Linked DNA regions of Mesorhizobium onobrychidis. The protein of the gene in region 1 interacts with the protein of each later gene in a pairwise test. Links are inferred from orthologs where the notes say so. Each region holds a gene or a part of one and is shown in the gene's direction. Other genes may lie near its edges.

Region 1 (7,967 bases):
GCCGTCGGTGCCGAAGACGGCGACCTTGTCCTGCAGGCCGGCGGCCTTGACCGCCTCGACGATGCCCAGAGCCATGCCGTCATTGTTGGCATAGAAGCCGATCAGGTCGGGGTGCTGCTGCAGGATGTTGGTGGCCGCGTCGTAGGAGGTCTGGCGATCCCAGTTGCCCGGAACGCTGGCGACGACCTCGAACTTGCCGGCCTCGGTGATCGTGGACTTGAAGCCGTCGGTGCGCTGCACGGCGGCATAGACGCCGGCCTGGCCTTCGACGATGGCGACCTTGCCGCCATCCGGCCGGTTCTTGATGAACCATTTGGCGACGCGCACGCCATTGTCGCGCTGGACATTGCCGACATAGTGCTCGGCCTGCGGGATGACCGCGTCATTTACGTTGACCACCGGCACGTTGGCGGCCTTGGCCTGTTCCATGATCGGCTGCAGGTTGGAGTCGGTCTGCGGCGAGACGAGCAGCACATTGTAGCCTTGCGTGACCAGGCCTTCGGCGATGGTGAGCTGGCCGAGCTGGTCACCCTCACTCTGCGCCGCCTGGTAGACGACCGGGACAGCGACGCGGTCGCCGAACGACTTGTAGCCCTCACCCAGCGAGCGCCAGTATTCGTTGGTCAGCGTCTTGGAGACGGCGCCTGCCTTGGTGCCGTCGGGCAGCTTGGGGAACGCCCCGAACTTGGCCTCGAGCTGCGACCAGTCGATGCGATCCTTCTCCGTGTCGGAATTGAGCGGCGCGAGGTCCGCCGAAAATGCCGAACCGATGGACAGCGCCATCAGGGTAGCGGCAGCGGTGGCAAGCAGAAATTTCATGGTCTTTCCTCCCTTGTTGAAAAACGGTGACGGCGCCGGCGTCAGCTGTCCGGCCCGAGCATGGCTTCCTGAATGATGGCTTGCGATGCCACCGCGTCCTGACGGTCGACGGCGGTGGACAGGCGGTTGTCCTTTTCCAGCCGCTCGACGACGCGCAGCATGCGCTTGACGGTGGCGATGTTGACTTCGCATTCGTGGACAGGATCGAGCCCGGTCATGTCGGGGAACGTGTCGAAGTAGATGGCGCCGGCATAGCCGTCGCGGCGGATCTGCCTGAGCAGTTCGATCGTCTGCAGCGTGTGCACGGCGCCGACCATCAGGCCGTCGTCGCGCTTGGCGTAGCCGTCGTTGAGATGCACGCCGAGCAGCTTGCTGTGGCGCGCCACGAGTGCTGCGGCGAAAGCCGGCTGCTCGTCGGCATAGAGCACATGGGCGAAATCAAGCGTCACGCCGAGATTGGGCAGTCCGATCTCGCGGATCGCCAGCAATGTCGTCGCCGCGTCAGGCATCAGGCTGTAGGAGCGCGGCTCGTTGGGCTTGTATTCCAGGCTGATCTGGCAATCGGGGTCATGCGCTGCAACTTCACGAATTCCATCGATCTCGTGTTGCCAGAGCGCCGCATAATCGGCCTGGAAGGCATAGTCGAAGCCATCCTGCCCGAGCCACAGCGTCATCAGATTGGTGCCGGCCTCACGCGCGGCGTCGATGCCCGCCTTGGTCAGGTCGATGGCTTCGCGGCGAACTGCGGGATCCGGATTGGTGAAGGCGCCGAGCTTGAAGGCCGGATTGGAATAGTAGCGCATGGCGAAGCCATTGACGGAAAGCCCGAGATCGCCGAGCTTTCGCGCCATTTCCGCAGGTTTTTCATCGACATGGTCGGGAAAGTTGAGATCGAGGTCGGTCAGCCCCGCAACCTTCGCCGCACGCGCCGCCATCTGCAGCATGGACGGCTTGCCGACGAGATCCGGCCATTCGGCCTGTGGCCGCGAGGCAAAGGAATTCAGGCGAGTGGCGAAACGATTGGTTGTCATAGATGACCCTTTTGTCGACATAACTTCACATATTTTTGAATATTTGTAAAGTCCTCATTTGAAGGTGAACCATGCCCACCAAACGGCGGGGGCTGTTTCGACCCGGATGATGGTGGCCGCGGTGCGCGCATCGGAGGGGTATGTCGGGAAGGAAAGGCGGACTGCCGACGGGTAATTTTCGGCCCGCGTCCACGCAGTTCGAAGCGGAGTTGTTACCGTTTTCGCGAAAACGGTAACAACGCACCTGCAGCAAAGTCCCCACACATATCAGGCGCTCTATTCCGAGCTCGCACAGCGGTCGCTTGTTGCCTCGTCCAGCGCTGCTAATCGTAACCATGTACAACCGCTCGTCGCCCTTGCGTCTTGCGCGCCAATTGACCATCCTCGCAGAGGTTAGTTGCACCGCGGCCGGGGGGTTCGCACATGCCGACGCTTTATGCGCTGAAACCGGCCTTCCAGGCGAAGCTGCGGCCGCTTGCCGACCGGCTGGCCGGGGCCGGCGTCACCGCCAACCAGATCACGCTGCTGGCCGCCGCCCTGTCGGTTGCCACCGGCGTTGTGGTCGCGGCCCTTGCCGGCCATCGCGCGGTCTTCCTGCTGATGCCGGTGGTGCTGTTTGCGCGCATGGCGCTGAACGCCATCGACGGGATGCTTGCGCGGGAACATGGCCAGGCCTCCAAGCTCGGCATGTATCTCAACGAACTCTGCGACGTCGTTTCCGACCTGGCGCTGATCCTGGCCTTTGCCGCTCTCTTCCCTGCCTGGGGCGTCGTCGCCTTTGCCGTCACAGCAGTGCTTGTGGAATTCGCCGGCGTGCTCGGCATCGCGGCGGGCACGGGGCGCAATTATGCCGGGCCGTTCGGCAAGAGCGACCGGGCGCTGGCGCTCGGCTTCATCGCCTTTCTCATCGCCTGCGGCCTGTGGGTGGACGCGATCACGCCGTTTGTGTTTCCGGCAATGGCTACACTCTCGCTGGTGACCGCCATCAACCGGATACGCAGCGGGCTTAACGGGAGCGGTGACTGAAATTCCGGTCGCCAGGGGAACAACATGCTTCATGAACCAACGATTACCGCTTCCGCAAGTGAGCAGCGGGTGGCGCAGGAGCGCACCTTCCGCACGCATGACGGCACCGAGATATTCTACCGCTATTGGCCCGCGGTCGGGAACCCCGCCAAGGGCGCGGTTGTGCTGTTCCACCGTGGCCACGAGCATGGCGGCCGCATGGCGCATCTGGTCGATGAACTCGACATGCCCGGCCATGCCTTCTACGCCTGGGACGCGCGCGGCAATGGCCGCTCGGCCGGCGAGCGCGGCTATGCGCCGTCCTTTGCAGCACTTGTGCGCGACATCGATTGTTTCGTGCGCGAGATCGGCAGAGACGGGTTCGGCCAACGCGACATCGCGTTGATCGCGCAATCCTTCGGCGCCGTGCTCGCCGCCGCCTGGGTGCATGATTATGCACCGCAGATTCGCGCTTTGGTGCTGGCCTCGCCGGCCTTTTCGGTCAAGCTCTATGTGCCCTTCGCCAAGCAAGGCATTGCGCTGTGGCAGAAGATCAAGGGCCGCTTCTTCGTCAATTCCTACGTCAAGGCCAAGTTCCTGACGCATGACCCCGAGCGCATCGCCTCCTTCGAGGCCGATCCGCTGATCACGCGGCCGATCGCCTCCAACATCCTGGTCGAGCTCTACGACCACGCCGCGCGTATCGTCGCCGACGCCCGCGCCATCACCGTGCCGACGCAATTGCTGATCTCCGGCAGCGACTGGGTGGTGCGGCATGGACCGCAGCACGAGTTCTTCGTCAATCTCGCCAGCCCGGCCAAGGAGCGGCATGTGCTGCCCGGCTTCTTCCACGACACGCTCGGCGAACGCGACCGCGGCAAGGCACTCGACCTGATCAAGCCGTTCCTCGAAAGACAGTTCGCGACGCCGGAGAAGCCGGTCGACCTGACCACGGCCGACCGCGCTGGCTACACACGCGACGAGGCCGACCGGCTCGCCTCGCCGCTCGCCCTGCTGTCACCGAAAGGCCTCTACTGGGCAATGAGCCGCGCCTCGATCCGCATGGGCGCGTGGCTGTCGTCAGGCATGAAGACGGGGATTGCCACCGGCTTCGATTCCGGCTCGACTCTCGACTACGTCTATGAGAACGAGGCGCGGGGCGCCGGTCCGCTCGGCCGCGTGATCGATCGCACCTTTCTCGACGCCATCGGCTGGCGCGGCATTCGCCAGCGCAAGCTGCATCTGGAAGAGCTGATCGGCGGCGCCGCTGAGACGCTGAAGACCGCCGGCCGACCGGTCCATATCGTCGATATCGCCGCCGGCCACGGCCGCTACGTGCTCGACGCCGTCGCCAAATGCACTGAGCCGCCGGCCAGCGTGCGGCTGCAGGATTTCTCCGAGCTCAACGTTTCGCTCGGCTGCAAGCTGATCGCCGAACGGCACCTGCCGACCAGCATCTCGTTCCACCAGGCCGACGCCTTCGACGCCAAGATGCTTGCCGGGCTGGAGCCGGCGCCGGACCTCGCCATCGTCTCCGGGCTTTACGAATTGTTTGCCGACAACGCCATGATCGCCCGCTCGCTCGGCGGGCTGGCCAAGGCGATGCAGCCAGGCAGCCTGCTTCTCTACACCAACCAGCCCTGGCATCCGCAGCTCGAAATGATCGCGCGCAGCCTGACCTCGCATCGCGGCGGCCAGGCCTGGGTGATGCGCCGGCGCACGCAAGGCGAGATGGACCAGCTGGTGGCGGCGGCCGGCTTCGAGAAGCTCGACCAGCGCATCGACCGGTGGGGCATCTTCACCGTCTCGGTCGCGCGGCGCGTCTGAGCATGGTCTTGCCTGCCCTTGGCCTTGGCCCTGCCCCTGCCGCTGCCCCTGCCCCTTCCGCCTCTGCACGCGAGCCGTACGCCGGCATCGTGCTGCGGGCGGCCCTGTGGCTCGCATTCCTGGCGCCGTTCTTCTACGCGACCTACGGCTTCGCCAACTGGCTGGCGTCGCAGCGCGACGATGTCGGCAGCATCGTCTTTGCCTGGGAGCGCGGCATCCCGTTCATAGCCTGGACGATCGTGCCCTATTGGTCGATCAATCTGTTCTACGGCCTGTCGCTGCTCTTGAACGATACCAAGCGCGGCGTCGACCGTCTTGCCGGCCGCTATCTGACGGCGCAAATCGTCGCCGTCGCCTGCTTCATCCTGTTCCCGCTGACGGCGACCTTCATGCGGCCGCAGACATCAGGCCTGCCAGGCTTCATGTTTGCGGTGCTCGGCGGCTTCGACAAGCCGTTCAACCAGGCGCCGTCGCTGCACATCGCGCTGCTGGTCATCATCTGGGATCATTGGCGCTGTCGGCTCAAAGGCATGGCCGCCACCGTCTGGCATGCCTGGTGTTTCCTGATCGGCGCCTCGGTGCTGACGACCTGGCAGCACCATGTCATCGACATCCCGACCGGCGCTTTGCTCGGCTTTTTCGCCCTGTGGCTGTTTCCGCGCGACGGCGAATTGCCGTTCGCCGGCTTTCAGCTAACCGCCGACGCCAGGGCCAGGCGGCTGGCGCTGTTCTACGCGCTTGGCACAGCCCTTGTGCTGGCCGGCGCCGTTGCCGGCGCCTTCGTCTCGGCGCTGTGGCTGATCCTGTTGTGGCCGGCGCTGGCGCTGGCCATCGTCGCCTTCGCCTATGCCGGGGCCGGCGCCAAAGTGTTCCAGAAGACGGCCGACGGCAGCGTCTCGCTGGCCAGCCGTGTCTTGCTGCTGCCCTACCGGCTTGGCGCCAGGATCAATAGATGGGCATGGACGCGCAAGCTGCCGCCGCATGTCGCCATTGCCGACGGCGTCTTCGTCGGCCGCTTTCCCACCGCCGCCGAGGCCGACGCCTTCGGCACGGTGATCGACCTTGCCGGCGAGTTGGAACGGCCACGCGGCGTGACCTGCCGGTGGACGGCTGTCGCCATGGTCGACCTTTTGCCGCCATCGCCAGAGGCGCAAGCGCAAGCGGTGGCGGCGATCGAGGCGGCCCGCGGCCACGGCACGGTGCTGGTCTGCTGCGCGCTCGGCTTCCAGCGCAGCGCCGGCGTCGTCGCCGAATGGCTGGTTGCCAGCGGCCGCTCGCCAACGCCGGCGCAGGCGCATAAACGGCTCGCGGCATCGGGCCGGCCGGTGCATCTTCGGATCGCGGCGGACGAGTCGGCATGAGTGCCCATCGAGACAAAGCCGAGGCCTTCGCCGCCAGCTTGATGACGCAGGCGGTGTGGCCGCTGCTGCTGGTGCTCGCCGCGTTGGTGGCCGCGCCGGTCATTGCCGTGGCGGCGCAGCTGCAGACAACGATGCTGTCGGCGGCGGCCTGGCTGATCGCGGCAGCGAGCGGCGTGGTCACCCTCGCCCTCTCGGCCCTGCTTACCTTCGACGCACTGCTGTTCTGGCTGATGGCGAGCCACATCAGCGAGGCCGCCGGCGGTGCCTCGGTCGACGACGTGCTGGCGCGCATGCGCGTCAAACCGGCCGCTGCCGGCATCCGCTCGCTCGACCGGCGCATCGCGGGCACGCAGCGCCTGCTGATGAAGCAGCGCATCGCGCTCGGCCTGTTCGTGGCGGCATCCCTCGTCGCCTTGTCCTTCTGAGCCGGACGATGAGCAAGCTCGGCACAAAGACCTTCACCCTGCTGCAGACCGTGACCTCGGTCGGCCTGTCGGCGCTTGCCTGGGCGGTAACCGGCGTGCGGCCGATCTGGAACGGCAGCCAGCCGTCGGATCGGCAGCGCATCTACTTCGCCAACCATGCCAGCCATGGCGACTTCATCCTGCTGTCGGCCTGCCTCAGCGAGAAGGAGCGCGCCCGCACCCATGCCGTCGCTGCCGCCGACTATTGGGGAAAATCGCGGCTGCGCCGGTTCATCGCGCAGGACATGCTGTCCTCCGTGCTCATCCACCGGCAGTGGACCGATGAGGCTGAGAATCCGATTTCGATCATGCTGTCGGTGCTCGACGAGGGCCACTCGCTGATCATCTTTCCCGAAGGCACGCGCAACATGACCGACGAGCCGCTGCTGCCGTTCCGCTCCGGCCTCTACAATCTGTCGATGGCACGGCCCGACGTCGAACTCATCCCGTGCTGGATCGAGAACATGTCGCGGGTGCTGCCCAAGGGCCAGTTCGTGCCGGTGCCGCTGCTCTGCCGCGTCGTCTTCGGCGCGCCGATCGCCATTGCGCCGGATGAAGAACGCCGCGCCTTTCTCGACCGCGCCCGCCAAACACTGCTGGCGCTGAATCCCCGCCCGCCAACGCATGATGCGGAAAAGTGGAATCCGGTTTTCCGGAAAACATCATGCGACCAAAAGGGCTTAGAGCATCGTGCAGGATCCGATATCCGGCACGATGCTCGGGGGGACGACTAGAACAACATGCCAATGCACGAAACCCTCATCCTGGTTATCGGCCTCGCTGCAGTGCTGACCACGGCACGCCTGGTCGCCGGCATCCTGTCGTGGCGCGCGCCGAAGCCGCTGTCCTCGACGCTGGTCAACCTCAACCAGCGCATCAACGCCTGGTGGGTGATGGTGGTGGCGATCACCGTCGCCTTCTTCTTCGGCCGCTCCGGCATGACCATCCTGTTCGCGCTGATCTCGTTTGCCGCCTTGCGCGAATTCGTGACGCTGACGCACAGCCGCCGCAGCGACCATTGGGTGCTGCTCGGCATGTTCGGCATCGTCATCCCGTTCCAGTACTGGCTGGTGTGGACCGCCTGGTACGGCCTCTTCACCATTTTCATCCCGGTCTACTGCTTCCTGCTGATGCCGGCGATCACCGCGCTTCATGGCGACACTGAGCGCTTTCTCGAGCGTGTCTCGGCACAGCAATGGGCCGTCATGATCTCAGTCTACTGCGTCAGCCACGTGCCGGCGCTGCTGACGCTCGAAGTGCCCGGCTTCGAAGGCCGCAATCTGTTGCTGATCGCTTTCCTGATCATCACCGTGCAAGGCAGCGACGTGCTGCAATACATTTTCGGCAAGCTGTTCGGCAGGCACCTGATGTCGCCGAAGGTTTCGCCGTCGAAGACCTGGGAAGGGCTGGTCGGCGGGCTGGCGACGTCGAGCCTGCTTGGCGCGCTGCTGTCGTTCCTG
Region 2 (5,433 bases), 310 kb from region 1 along the record:
GCCAGTCGTTCGTTCGGCCGGCCAGCGGCGCTTCGACCGGCGGATCTAGTTTCGGGGATGCCACGCGCGGCGAGCGCGCCGACGTGCTCACCCTTATCGGCGAGACCCTGCCGATGACGCTGCAACTCGCCTTTCTGGCGATCGTGTTCGCGATGCTCTTTTCGTTCCTGGTCGGCATCCCGGCCGGATTGTCTCCTGGACGATGGCCGGACAGGGTCGCTTTTTACGTGTCGTCGATCTTTATACCCCTGCCGGGTTTTTGGCTCGGCATCGTGCTTGCGCTGCTGCTGTCCGTGAAGCTCGGCTGGCTGCCGGCGATCGGCTACAAGGGCTTTGCCTACACTATCCTGCCGGCAATCGTGCTGGCTGTCGAACTTTCGCCGGTTCTTATCCGGACGCTGACCGGCTCGATTTCCTCGGCAATGATGATGCCGTTCATTGCAGTCGGCCGCGTGCGCGGGCTCAGCCAGCGTCGGATCATCTTCGCGCATGCGCTGCGCAACGCCTCGGTTCCGCTGCTCAATCTCCTCGGCATCCAGATCAGCGGCCTGCTCGGCGGCGTGCTCGTCATCGAATTCATCTTCGACTATCCCGGACTGGGCCTTCTGACCATCAACGCCGTGCTGCAGCGCGACTTTCCGCTGATTCAGGGCATCGCGATCGTCACCAGCGCCATCTTCGTCCTGATCAACATCGCGGTCGATCTGATCGCGACCCTGATCGATCCGAGACTGGAATACTGATGAACGTCGTAGAAACCAGCCTGAGACTGAAAGCGACGGCGCCGGAAGCGCAGCGCGGCGCTTCGCTGTCCCGGCGGATATGGAAGGCGGCGCTCGCGTCGAACGAGTTCCGGGTCGGCCTCGTGATCTTCGCCGTACTGGGTCTCGCGGCGCTGCTCTACCCGGCCTTGAGCGGCATCGACCCCACCAAGATGAACGTCGCCGGCCGTTTGCAGGCGCCGCCCTTCCTTGGCGACAAATGGAACTGGGCTGCACCGCTCGGCACCGATCAGATCGGTCGCGACATGCTCGTGCGCAGTCTGGTGGGATTGCGCTATTCCCTGCTGATCGGCCTGTCCACCGTGGTGGTGATGCTGATCATCGGCTGCTCGCTCGGCACGCTCGCCGGCTACTATGGCGGCAGGATCGACATGGTGATCATGCGGATCACCGACGCGCAGCTCTCCATCCCAATGATCATCCTCGCGATCACCGTTCTGGGGGTATCGCGGCCGACGATTCCGGCGATCATCCTGGTCCTCGGCCTTTCGAGCTGGCCGGTCTATGCCCGCGTCACGCGCAGCGTCGTGATGACCGAACGCAAGAGCGAATATGTGCGTGCCGCCCAGGTCAGCGGCGCTTCGGATTTTCGCATCATGATCTGGCTGCTCGCGCCGCTGGTGCTGCCGCCGATCATCTTCGTGTCGGTGCTCGACGTAGCGCGCATGATGATCTTCGAGTCGATCCTCGGCTTCATCGGCCTCGGCGTGCAGCCTCCGACGCCGACCTTCGGCAACATCATCGCCGATGGCAGGAAATACCTGCTCAATGCATGGTGGATCGCCACCATGCCGGGGGTGTTCCTGTGCCTTACCCTGACCAGCATCAACCTCATGGGCGCCTCGCTCGAGCGGGCCCGCAACCGGATCTACGGAGGCGTGTCGTGAACAGCAGCCCGGTCCTGTCGGTTAAAAATCTCGGCGTGGAAGTGGGTACGGGCGCGGGCGCCCGGCCGGTCGTCTCCGATGTGAGTTTCGATCTCGCCCCGCGTGAAATCGTCGGCATCATCGGGGCCAGCGGTTCGGGCAAGACCGTTCTGGCACGAGCCCTGGTCAACTGGATCGACCCGCCGCTGCGCATCTCGTCCGGCTCGGTCGAGTACAAGTCGCAGAACATCCTCGACCTGGCCGACGGACGGATGCGCCTGCTGCGCAGGGAGATCGCCTATGTCGGTGCCAATCCCATGGGAGCGCTGGATCCCACTTTGCCGGTCGGCCGCCAGATCGTCGAGAAGCTCAGCGCCGTAGTGCCCGGCATCGATTCCTCGGAGGCCCGCAAGCGGGTCATCGACCTTCTTGGAGCGGTACGCATTCCCTCGCCACGATTGCGTTTCGACGAGTACCCCTCGCAATTCAGCGGCGGCATGATGCAGCGCGCACTGATCGTCGACGCTTTGATCAGCAATCCTGCTTTCCTCGTTGCCGACAACGTCACCCAGCCGCTCGACGTGACAGTCGCGGCGCAGGTCCTGCGTCTGATGCGCGAGTTGACGGAGCGTTTCGACACCGCGGTGGTGTTCGTTTCCTCTTCGCTGCCGATGGTCAAGGAAGCAGCCGATCAGGTTCTGGTGCTGTCCGAAGGCAGGATCGTTGAGCGCAACACCCCGCAGCGGCTCATCGACGCGCCGCAGCATCCCTATACGCTGCAGTTGATCAGCCAGATACCGAAAATCTGGACGAGCGAAGCGGTCGCGGTTCCACGTACACCGAACGCGGCCAGGCCAACGATCAGCATACGTGACGCTACCCGCACCTACCGTGTCCGCAGACGGGGAACCTTCGCGGCCCACAGCGAGGTCCGCGCCGTGCGCAACGTCACCTTCGACGTCATGCCGGGTGAGAATTTCGGCGTGGTCGGCGAGTCCGGCTGCGGCAAGTCCACCCTGATGCGGCTTCTCAGCCGCCTGGAGTTTCCGGACAGCGGCAGCGTCATCTGCGATGGCCAGGATCTCTCGAAACTGAGGGGCAAGACGCTGCTGAAGTTCCGGCGCGATTTTCAGCTGGTGCTGCAGGATCCGTTCAACTCGCTGCCGCCGCGGACATCGATCGGCGCGATCCTGGAGGATCCGCTGCGTGTGCACGGCATGCGCAATGCGAAGGAGATACGCGAACGCGTCCTGGCGGTCATGGCCGAGGTCGAGCTTCCCGCGAACCTCTACGATGAGTTGCCGCTTGGGCTCAGCGCCGGCCAACGCCAACGCGTCAATGTCGCCCGCGCCATGGTGCTCGAGCCAAAAGTGCTCATCATGGACGAGACGCTGTCGTCGCTTGATCAGACCGAGCAGTTCCGCTTGCTGGCACTGTTCGAAAAACTGCAGGCCCAGCACGGCCTGACCTACGTGTTCATTTCGCATGACCTTGCAATGGTCCGCCGCGTCTGCAACCGGGTTGCCGTGATGTATCTCGGCGAGGTGGTCGAGATCGCCCACAATGAGCGTCTTTTCTTCGATCCCGGGCATCCGTACACGAAGGCGCTGTTGAGCGCGGTTCCGACACTGGAGGAGCGCCGCTACAAGCCGGAGGACTGCCTGCTCGAAGGCGAGCCGCCGAGCCCGATCGACCTGCCGCCGGGTTGCAGTTTCGCCAGCCGCTGTCCGCATGCCTTCGACAGGTGCCATGCCGAGAGCCCGACGCTGACGGCGCGAAATCACCGCGAGTTGGCGGCCTGCTTCCTCGTTGAAAGACAGGGGGCCCGCGCCGCCGCATGATGAACAAGAAAAAACGGGGAGGAACATACCGATGGAAGCGAAATCCGCATGAGCGATCCTGAAGATCGCTTGCAACACGCACTTGCCGAACTCGAGAAGCACGGGCGCGTATCGGTGCAGGCACTCGCCGAGCATTTCCATGTCAGCCGGGAAACGGTGCGTCGCGACCTGAAGCGACTGGAACTCGAGGGGCACCTGCGATGCATCTATGGCGGTGGCGTCAAGCCGCGCCCGGACGCCGACGAGCCCATCGCCGACCGGATGCGGCTGAATGCGCGCGAGAAGGCGCGCATCGCCGAATGCGCGGCGACCCTGCTCAGGGACCATATCAAGATCTTCGTCGACACGGGCACGACGACGCTGGCCTTCGCCAAGCATCTGAGGAACTGGCCTGATATCACCGTCTACACCAACTCGCTCGACATCGTCGCGCTGCTCGCCGATGCCGGACATCCCAATCTCGTGGCGGTCGGCGGCGACGTCAGGGCGAGCTACCGGGCCTTCATGGGTCAGGATCCGGTCGATCTCGTCACGCGGCACCTGTTCGACATCGCCTTCGTCAGCATTGCAACCGTCGACAGCAGGTTCGGCTTCATGGACCTCGGACAGGACGAGGCGAACATTCGCCGTGCGCTGCGAAAGCACTCCAAACAGTGCGTCATGCTGGCGGACAGCAGCAAGTTCGGCCGGCAGGGCTCCATCTGTACATACGAATTCCGGGACGTCGACATCCTGATCACCGACGCTCCGCTCAAGGCGGACTTCGCCGCGCAAATGGATCAGGCACAGGTAAAGGTGCTCTATGCTTGAAATTCGCAAGGACCCGTCGGCCTTCCCCGGCATCGACGCCGAAGCCCTCCATCGGATGATGGATGAGGTTTCCGCCTTCGGCGGTGGTCCGGACGGCTCGATGATGCGACTGACCCTGTCCCGCGAGGATGGACTGGCACGCGACTGGTTGGCTGCATGGTTTGCGCAGGAAGGTCTGCGCCTTGAGGTCGACGCGATCGGCAACATGTACGGATTTCTCAACTGGGCCGGCAAGGATGCGCCCTGCATCATGTGCGGGTCGCATCTCGACAGTCAGCCGAATGGTGGCCGTTTCGACGGCGCCTATGGGGTGATCGCCGCCTGCAGCGCGATAGAGGCGATCCGGCGCCGGGTGGCCGAAACCGGCATCACTCCGAAATGCAACTTCGTCATCGTCAACTGGACCAACGAGGAAGGTGCGCGATTCCAGCCGAGCCTGCTTGGCAGCAGCGTCAATTCCGGCGAGATCGACCTGGATTTCGCGCTCGCGCGCCGGGACGGCTCCGGCGTGTCGGTGGCCGAGGCGCTGTCGGAAATTGGCTATGCGGGCAAGGCCGCTGGCGTGGTGCCGGACGCCCTGATCGAGATCCACATCGAGGGTTCGGCCCACCTCGAGAAGGCCGGCCTGCGGATCGGGGCATTCACTCGTTTCTGGGGTGCCGTCAAATATCGCCTCGCCTATCTCGGTCGGCAGGCCCACACCGGCCCGACTCCGATGGCCGAGCGGCAGGACGCGCTGCTCGCTGCCGCCATTCTGATCGCCGAACTCAGGGACATGGCCGACAAGGCCGGCCAGGATCTGCACACCTCGGCGGCGCGGTTGGAAGTCCATCCGAATTCGCCGAACGTGGTGCCGGCAGAGGCGGTGATGTTCATCGAACTGCGGTCGGGAAGCGCCGAGCTTCTGGCGTCGGCCGAAGCGGAACTGAAGGAGAAGATCGCAGCCTGCGCTGCGCGCGCACGCGTGTCATTCGAAGTCCGATCCATAGACCGGAGGCGGGCGGGAGAATTCGACGCCGGGCTGATCGATCTGGCCGAACAGACCGCCAAATCGCTCGGGCAAACCGTGCTGCGGCTCGATACGATCGGTGGGCACGACGCCGTCAGCATGTCGGCGGTGACGCCGGCGATCGT

Evidence for each region.
Region 2: the proteins of IHQ72_RS15580 (region 1) and IHQ72_RS14030 interact in binary tests that used the Escherichia coli proteins (3 or more experiments, as listed by UniProt). The link is inferred for Mesorhizobium onobrychidis from one-to-one orthologs.

What each region holds. Positions count from the first base shown.
Region 1 is NZ_CP062229.1:3,127,631-3,135,597, reverse strand. What follows is about bases 2,397-5,291. They hold IHQ72_RS15580 (bifunctional alpha/beta hydrolase/class I SAM-dependent methyltransferase), read left to right. Parts: upstream 2,397-2,900; coding sequence 2,901-4,682; downstream 4,683-5,291. Other genes in these bases: IHQ72_RS15575 (phosphatase PAP2/dual specificity phosphatase family protein), read left to right, coding at 4,685-5,291; IHQ72_RS15585 (CDP-alcohol phosphatidyltransferase family protein), read left to right, coding at 2,397-2,876. Outside these bases: IHQ72_RS15595 (sugar ABC transporter substrate-binding protein), read right to left, coding at 1-819; IHQ72_RS15590 (sugar phosphate isomerase/epimerase family protein), read right to left, coding at 861-1,850; more of IHQ72_RS15585, read left to right, coding at 2,274-2,396; more of IHQ72_RS15575, read left to right, coding at 5,292-6,043; IHQ72_RS15570 (hypothetical protein), read left to right, coding at 6,040-6,468; IHQ72_RS15565 (lysophospholipid acyltransferase family protein), read left to right, coding at 6,477-7,241; IHQ72_RS15560 (phosphatidate cytidylyltransferase), read left to right, coding at 7,254-7,967.
Region 2 is NZ_CP062229.1:2,814,099-2,819,531, forward strand. What follows is about bases 2,548-5,418. They hold IHQ72_RS14030 (DeoR/GlpR family DNA-binding transcription regulator), read left to right. Parts: upstream 2,548-3,537; coding sequence 3,538-4,299; downstream 4,300-5,418. Other genes in these bases: IHQ72_RS14025 (dipeptide ABC transporter ATP-binding protein), read left to right, coding at 2,548-3,489; IHQ72_RS14035 (Zn-dependent hydrolase), read left to right, coding at 4,292-5,418. Also shown: IHQ72_RS14015 (ABC transporter permease), read left to right, coding at 1-743; IHQ72_RS14020 (ABC transporter permease), read left to right, coding at 743-1,669; more of IHQ72_RS14025, read left to right, coding at 1,666-2,547; more of IHQ72_RS14035, read left to right, coding at 5,419-5,433.